DNA from 2 places in the Agrobacterium sp. K11 genome. Region 2 is predicted to be linked to the other one. Evidence: predicted binding sites of a transcription regulator. Region 2 holds the regulator's gene; the other holds the start of a gene.
The links. Region 2 encodes LexA, which represses DNA repair genes until DNA is damaged. Its sites were predicted from a motif close to TGTTCNNNNTGTGTTCNG; they were not measured.

Region 1 (3,759 bases), on a different contig from region 2:
GATCGGCATGTCGGAATATGACGCGTCGATGATCTATATGCCGCTGTCCGAAGCCCAGCTTTATTTCAATGCCGAAGGCCTGGTGCAATCCATCGAGCTTTACGTCAGTCGCCCCGACAATGTAGACGGCATCCGCCCGCTGGTGGAGCAGGCAGCTGAACGGCAGATCTATATCACCGACTGGAGACAGCGTAACCAGACCTTCTTTTCCGCCCTGCAGGTGGAAAGAAACGTGATGTTCATGATACTGACGCTCATCGTTCTGGTGGCGGCGCTCAACATCATTTCTGGCCTCATCATGCTGGTTAAGGACAAGGGCAGCGATATCGCCATTCTGCGCACCATGGGCGCCAGTTCCGGCGCCGTCATGCGTATCTTCTTCATGACGGGAGCTGCCATCGGCACGGTCGGCACATTCGCCGGTGTGGCACTCGGCGTCATCGTCTGCCTCAATGTGGAATCCATCCGGCAGTTCTTCTCCTGGGTCTCAGGCACGGTGCTGTTTGATCCGCAGCTCTATTTCCTCAGCCAGCTTCCGGCCGAAATGGATATCAGCGAGACCATTACCGTCGTCATCATGGCGCTGACACTTTCTTTCCTGGCAACCATCTTTCCGGCATGGCGGGCTTCCAAGCTCGATCCGGTGCAGGCCCTGCGTTACGAATAAGGACCGCTTCACAATATGGCAAAAAAATCAGTGCTGCGGCTTACCGGCGTCGAGAGGACCTATGGTCAGGGCGAGACGTCGCTCTCCATTCTGCGCAAGGCCGATTTCGAGTTGAAGAGCGGTGAGATGGTGGCGCTTGTTGCCCCCTCGGGCACCGGCAAATCCACGCTGTTGCATCTCGCTGGGCTTCTCGAACATCCGGATGCTGGCGAGGTTTTCATCAATGACGCGGCCTGCAATGGTCTGCCGGATGAAAAGCGCACGGCGATCCGCCGCAGCGACATCGGTTTCGTCTACCAGTTCCATCATCTGCTGCCGGAGTTCACGGCGGTGGAGAACGTGATGATGCCGCAGCTCATCGCCGGTCTGACGCAGGGCGAGGCCCGCAAGCGTGCGAGCGCGCTGCTCGATTACATGCGCGTCGGCCATCGCGGCGAACATCGCCCGGCTGAGCTTTCCGGCGGTGAACAGCAACGTGTGGCGATTGCGCGCGCCGTTGCCAACGCACCGCTCCTTCTTCTCGCCGACGAGCCGACCGGCAATCTCGATCCCGAGACTGCGCATTACGTGTTCGATGCGCTGGAGGCGCTGGTGCGCCAGTCCGGCCTTGCCGCACTGATCGCCACCCATAATCATGAGCTTGCCAACCGCATGGACCGCCGCGTGACGCTTGCAGACGGCAAGATCGTAGACTTCTGATCGTGATGCAGTAAGGCGACCATAACGCCGCCTTTGCGATCTTTTCTGCGGCTGAGTCTGTCTACGGTCAGGTTTCCCGCAAGGCCACTCGTCCTTCCACAATTGAATTTTCACGAACCCGGAGGTGTTTTTGCCTCCGGGTTTTTTGCTTTGGAGTCAGTGGCTTGCCATTCACGAAGGTGGAACCGCAGCCGATTCTGCCGCGTTAGCAAGGGGAATATTGGTAAAAGCCTGTTGACAATCGAACAAAATGAGAACAAAGTTAGAACATAACGAGTAAGGAGAGACCAATGACTGATTTCATCCGTGACGTTGCCGCTTTCGCCTCCATCGCTGTGTTCGTCGCCAGCTTTTCGGTGATCCTCACTGCCCTGTGAAGGGCACACCGGCGCAGAAGCCTGTATAGACGCCGAAAGGCGGTGGACTTTGAAGGCCGAAAATCGGAAAATCGCCCCCTCGATTCAGAATGACAGGATGACGATATGGGCGAGACGGTTACGCGTGGAGAGACCTCTGGCGAAACGCTGAAAACACCCGGTTTCGTCCATCTGCGGGTTCACTCCGCTTACTCCCTGCTTGAGGGGGCTTTACCCCTCAAGAAAATCATGTCCAAGGCCGTTGCAGACGGCCAGCCAGCCATAGCCATTACCGACACCAACAATCTTTTCGTCGCGCTGGAGTTTTCCGAAAAGGCGCGTGACGAGGGCTTGCAGCCTATTATCGGCTGTCAGGTGTCGATCGACATGCAGGATGCGGTGGATGATCGCCGCAACCACAACAGCCACCTTGCCAAGCTTCCAGCCATCGTGCTGCTCGCGGCTGATGCCGGAGGGTACGAGCGGCTGGTGGACCTTATCAGCCGCGCCTATCTGGAAGGCGAAAGCGGTGGCCAGTCCGTGCATATTACCCGTGCATGGCTGGAGGAAGCCTCCAATGCCGGGCTGATTGTGCTGACGGGTGCCTCCGGTGGTCCGGTGGATATGGCTCTGAAGGAAGGGCATACGGCGCAGGCGAGAGAACGCCTGCTGGCGCTGAAATCACTCTTCGGTGATAAGCTTTATATCGAGTTGCAGCGTCAGTCCGGTTTCGACCGCGCCCATGAGCGGCGTATGATCGGGCTTGCCTATGAACATGATATTCCGCTGGTCGCCACCAACGAGGCCTTCTTCCCTTCGAGGGCCGATTATGAGGCGCATGATGCATTGATGGCGGTGGCGCATAACGCCATCGTTTCGGATGACAGCCGGTTCCGCCTGACCCCCGACCATTATATGAAAAGCCGTGAGGAGATGGCGGAGCTGTTTGCCGACCTTCCGGAGGCACTGGAAAACACCGTCGAAATCGCAATGCGTTGCTCGTATGTGCTGAAGAAGCGTGGGCCGATCCTGCCGCGCTTCACCGGTGCCAGCGACGATCCCGAAGCGGCGCAACGGGCAGAGGCCGAAGAGCTTCGCCGTCAGGCCGTCGAAGGTCTTGATCTTCGCCTTGCGGCCCTCGGCATGGCACCTGGCTACACAGAGCAGGAATATCGCGACAGGCTGGATTTCGAGCTTGGCGTCATCGAACGCATGGGTTTTCCCGGTTACTTCCTGATCGTTGCGGACTTCATCAAATGGGCCAAGCAGCAGGATATTCCAGTCGGCCCCGGCCGCGGTTCGGGTGCAGGCTCGCTCGTGGCCTATGCGCTGACCATCACCGATGTCGATCCTCTGCGCTTCTCGCTGCTGTTCGAACGCTTCCTCAATCCCGAACGCGTGTCGATGCCCGACTTCGATATCGACTTCTGCCAGGACCGCCGCGAAGAGGTGATCCGCTACGTGCAGCGCAAATATGGCCGCGAGCAGGTGGCGCAGATCATTACCTTCGGTTCGTTGCAGGCTCGCGCGGCATTGCGCGACGTCGGCCGCGTGCTGGAAATGCCCTATGGACAGGTGGACAAGATCTGCAAGCTGGTCCCCAACAACCCGGCCAATCCGACGCCGCTGTCAAAAGCGATCGAGGAAGAGCCGCGCCTGCAGGAAGAGGCGGACAAGGAACCCGTCGTTGCCCGACTTCTGGATATCGCCCAGAAGATCGAGGGGCTTTACCGTCACGCCTCCACCCATGCTGCCGGTATCGTCATCGGTGACCGGCCGCTGTCGAAGCTGGTGCCGATGTATCGCGATCCGCGCTCCGACATGCCGGTTACCCAGTTCAACATGAAGTGGGTGGAAAGCGCAGGCCTCGTCAAATTCGACTTTCTCGGTCTGAAGACGCTGACGGTGCTGAAGGTTGCCGTCGATTTCGTTGCCAAACGCGGCATCAAGGTCGATCTCGCCGCAATTCCGCTGGACGACGCCAAAACCTACGAGATGTTGTCACGCGGCGAAACCATCGGCGTGTTCCAGGTGGAA
Region 2 (3,759 bases):
CGGCGGTGACTTTAAGATTGTTCGTAACGCTCATCATTTTTCCTCGAAGGCGAAGGCAACACCCTGACCGGGTGCTGCGGGCACCACCAGACGGCCGTCCGCTTTTGCGCAGGACACGCCATTAGCAGCAAGCACCGCCTCTGTCACGGCAAGATCGTGTGACGAAAAGACGATGCCCGCGCCGCGCAATCCGCCTTCGTTGCCATCCTGAGCATTCAGGGCCTGCCCGCTGAAAGCCGGTTTTCCGGTCAATCTGATGCTGGCATTGCCGGTCGCGAAAACCATATCACCGCCCGGAGACCATTTGCCTTCACAGCCAAACACCGTCTCGATCAGGCCCGCCACCTTCATATCGCCGCCGGTAAACAGGACGATTTCACTGAGGCCGGTGACACCATTGGCGTGGCGCTCCAGCATGGTGCGATCGCCCGGAAGGGCTTGAACCCGTTGACAACTGAACAAAAAGAAATCCGCGGCCGCCCCGCTTGCAGCAAAAGCAAGCCGGAACGCCGCCTCGCCTTGCGAGCCATCCGGCATCCGAACAGGCCGCGAAAACTCGAAAACATCGCCCGCCGAAAGGCCGGCTGCCCGAAACCGCTCATGGTCAACCAAGGCGTCTTCAGTCCTGGCGACAAGAGCCGAAAAACCCTCCTGCCCGTCCCGTTGCCGGAAGGCCACATCCCTGCCAGTGAAAACATCACCCCTCTCTATTGACGCATTATATTTAGCCGGATCAGTAATTGCGAGCGGCTCCAGATAGGTGCCATCGGCGAAAAATACGCAGGCATTTTGGGTGCCGAAAGGATGCAGAGCCTCCGGCGCAACCGTAAAGCCAAGACTGACGAGGCGCTTCACGGCGACGCCTATGACTTCCACGGGCAAAACGAGATGGTCAACGCTATAGGGTTTCGTCATGAAAATGTATCCTGCTGGCCTTCCGCCCGGAGCATGCCGGGACGGTTTCGACCGCACAAAAGCACAATTGCGTGCTATGAGGCAAATCATCACAGCAACAGATGGCACCTTCACGAAATTTTAGGGGATTGCAGAACACATATGGAACATATAGTGTTCGTTCTGTATTTGTTTCGCGACTTCCACTACGATTCTAAAGGGTGTTTTCCTCATGCTCACGCGCAAACAGCAGGAATTGCTTCTCTTCATTCATGAACGAATGAAAGAGTCCGGCGTGCCGCCCTCCTTCGATGAAATGAAGGACGCACTCGATCTTGCTTCGAAATCCGGCATCCACCGCCTGATAACCGCTCTCGAAGAGCGAGGATTCATTCGTCGGCTACCGAATAGAGCTCGGGCGCTGGAAGTCATCAAGCTGCCCGAGGCTTATACGCCGGGTGCAAGGCCGCAGCGCGGCTTTTCGCCGAGCGTTATCGAAGGCAGCCTTGGCAAGCCCAAGACGCCGGAACCGGCCCCTGCCCCCAAGACGCCGGCCAATGATCTGGGCGGGGCTGTCACCGTGCCGGTCATGGGCCGCATCGCTGCGGGCGTGCCGATTTCCGCCATCCAGAACAACACCCATGATGTGGCCGTGCCAGTAGACATGCTTGGCACGGGCGAACATTACGCTCTTGAGGTCAAGGGTGATTCGATGATCGAGGCCGGCATTTTCGACGGCGACACAGTCATCATCCGCAACGGCAACACCGCCAATCCCGGGGACATCGTTGTGGCTCTGGTGGATGACGAGGAAGCCACGCTGAAGCGCTTCCGCCGCAAGGGAGCCTCCATTGCGCTCGAGGCGGCAAACCCAGCCTATGAGACCCGTATCTTCGGGCCCGACCGGGTGAAAATTCAGGGCAAGCTGGTGGGGCTGATCCGCCGCTACCATTGATCTTATCGAACCGAACGTATTCACTTTACAATAGGCGTCATCGTGAAGATGGCGCCTATATTGGGTTTGGCTGTTTCCAAACGTGGCGTGCTTTTGCGGGTGCACGAGGATATGCGCCATTCAGCCTATGCGCGTTGCCCTTTCTAAACTGAGTTCCTACTCCATAAAGATGCTTCGGTTTCGCTACAGGCGTGGTGGCGAATGGGCTGTTCGCTATAATTGTCGAAGCGATCCCATCCGCTGTTTTTTAGCGACGTTGTTCTGTCGTGTTGCGCAGTCAGTTTTAGTGGTCACCAAAGGGTGACTTATCGCAAGTCGCGCTCTCAGCGACCCCACATCACCATTCATCAACGGCGTTTATGGGAGCCATGGATAATTTTCGATATTCCGTGAACGCTTGGCAGGTGTAGAAATACGCGTCATATCCGGGAGATACGCCATGTACGATCTTTATATAGCCAACAAGAACTATTCTTCATGGTCGCTGCGGCCGTGGGTATTGATGCGCACGCTCGGTATCGCCTTTGATGAAAAGCTCATTCCGTTCGGCGAAGGCGTCTCCTTCTCCTCCTTTTCGCCGACGGGCAAGGTGCCCTGCCTGGTCGACGAGGGTATGACGGTTTGGGAAACGCTTTCGATCGTCGAATATCTTGCCGAAAGACACCAGGGTGTCTGGGCAAGCGACAAGCATGCGAGGGCCTGGTCGCGTTCGGCCGCAAGTGAGATGCATGCCGGCTTTTCCTCGCTGCGCAATCTCTATCCCATGTCGGTGGGCATTCGGGTCAAACCCAGGGGCGGCGATGCCGGGCTTAAAGCCGATATAAAGCGGATCGATGCGTTGTGGAGCGAGGGTCTCACAAAATTCGGCGGGCCATATCTCGCCGGTCAAAAGTTCACGGCGGTCGATGCTTTCTTCTGCCCGGTTGCATTCCGTTTCCAGACCTATGGCAGCGCGGATCTTTCGCCAGCAGCGAAAGCCTATTGCGACCGGCTGCTCGCCCTGCCTGCCATGCAAGAATGGTACGAGGCCGGTTTGAAGGAGAGCTGGCGCGACGCTGGTCATGAAGAGGAAGTTGGCGAGATCGGCGAATTGACTGAAGATTTGCGCGCCAAGGCCCGATGATCCATGCTGGCGGCTGTCATTGCGACGCCGCCAGCAGCCGGATGATGGGCTGCGGCAGATCACGGTCGAAACGTCCGCTTTTCCAGTCGTAATAACGGTGCTGGCTCCAGGGCCTGTCCGTTCCGGCGATTGCGGCGCGCAGCCCGCTCGCCACACCCTCCTCCCTCTTGTTAGCAAAATCTATTTCCACAGAACCGAGACGCCGCAAGATGTCACGGCTGAGCAGGAGTGCACCCGAGCGGCACTGCGAAAAAGAGGTTCTGCGGGAAACAACGACGATATCGGCAATATCGCAGGCTTTTCCGGCGAAGCGGCCATCGTCCAGAACGACGATCCACTCTCCGCTTGCGGCGCTCGCTACGCACCATATGTCTTTCCTGCAGGTGAAGACGCCAACTTTGGCGTCTTTGAGCGCCGCCGTCATCTCGCGTACCACCACAGCCATGTCTTCGGGCGACAGTTTCGATCTCGAGTCAGAACCAGCAGTATTTGCCATGCTCTCACCATTTATAAAATCTGGCGGCACGGTTTTTTCCGGCAGCAGCAGCGCCCTTTGCCACTGGCCGTAAACGAAGCCCTGCGGACGGGCTTTTGTGGTTGAGACCTTGCCTTCCTCCACGAGTGCCACCAATTCGCCGTCCTCGTGAATCAATAGATCCGGCAGATCACGATAGGCCGTAACTGCCGACACGCCGAAGGCGAAGAGCAGAAACGGGATGCCAAGAAGCGCAAGCCGGCTGCGCAGCAATGTCAGCAGCAGGAAACCCACCGAAGCCAAACCGATAAA

Region 1: dnaE (DNA polymerase III subunit alpha) is a predicted target of LexA. The motif match lies at 1,619-1,636, and genes of this name have one in related genera.

The regions. Positions count from the first base shown of each region.
Region 1 covers NZ_JCAHRB010000006.1:56,386-60,144, reverse strand. The annotation lists gene AC5SEO_RS13660 (lipoprotein-releasing ABC transporter permease subunit) at 1-667, shown strand, start outside; gene AC5SEO_RS13655 (ABC transporter ATP-binding protein) at 683-1,366, shown strand; gene dnaE (DNA polymerase III subunit alpha) at 1,849-3,759, shown strand, end outside.
Region 2 covers NZ_JCAHRB010000005.1:58,456-62,214, forward strand. The annotation lists gene kdsA (3-deoxy-8-phosphooctulonate synthase) at 1-34, opposite strand, end outside; gene AC5SEO_RS13150 (VOC family protein) at 34-915, opposite strand; gene lexA (transcriptional repressor LexA) at 1,127-1,849, shown strand; gene AC5SEO_RS13160 (glutathione S-transferase family protein) at 2,289-2,972, shown strand; gene AC5SEO_RS13165 (ComEC/Rec2 family competence protein) at 2,989-3,759, opposite strand, start outside.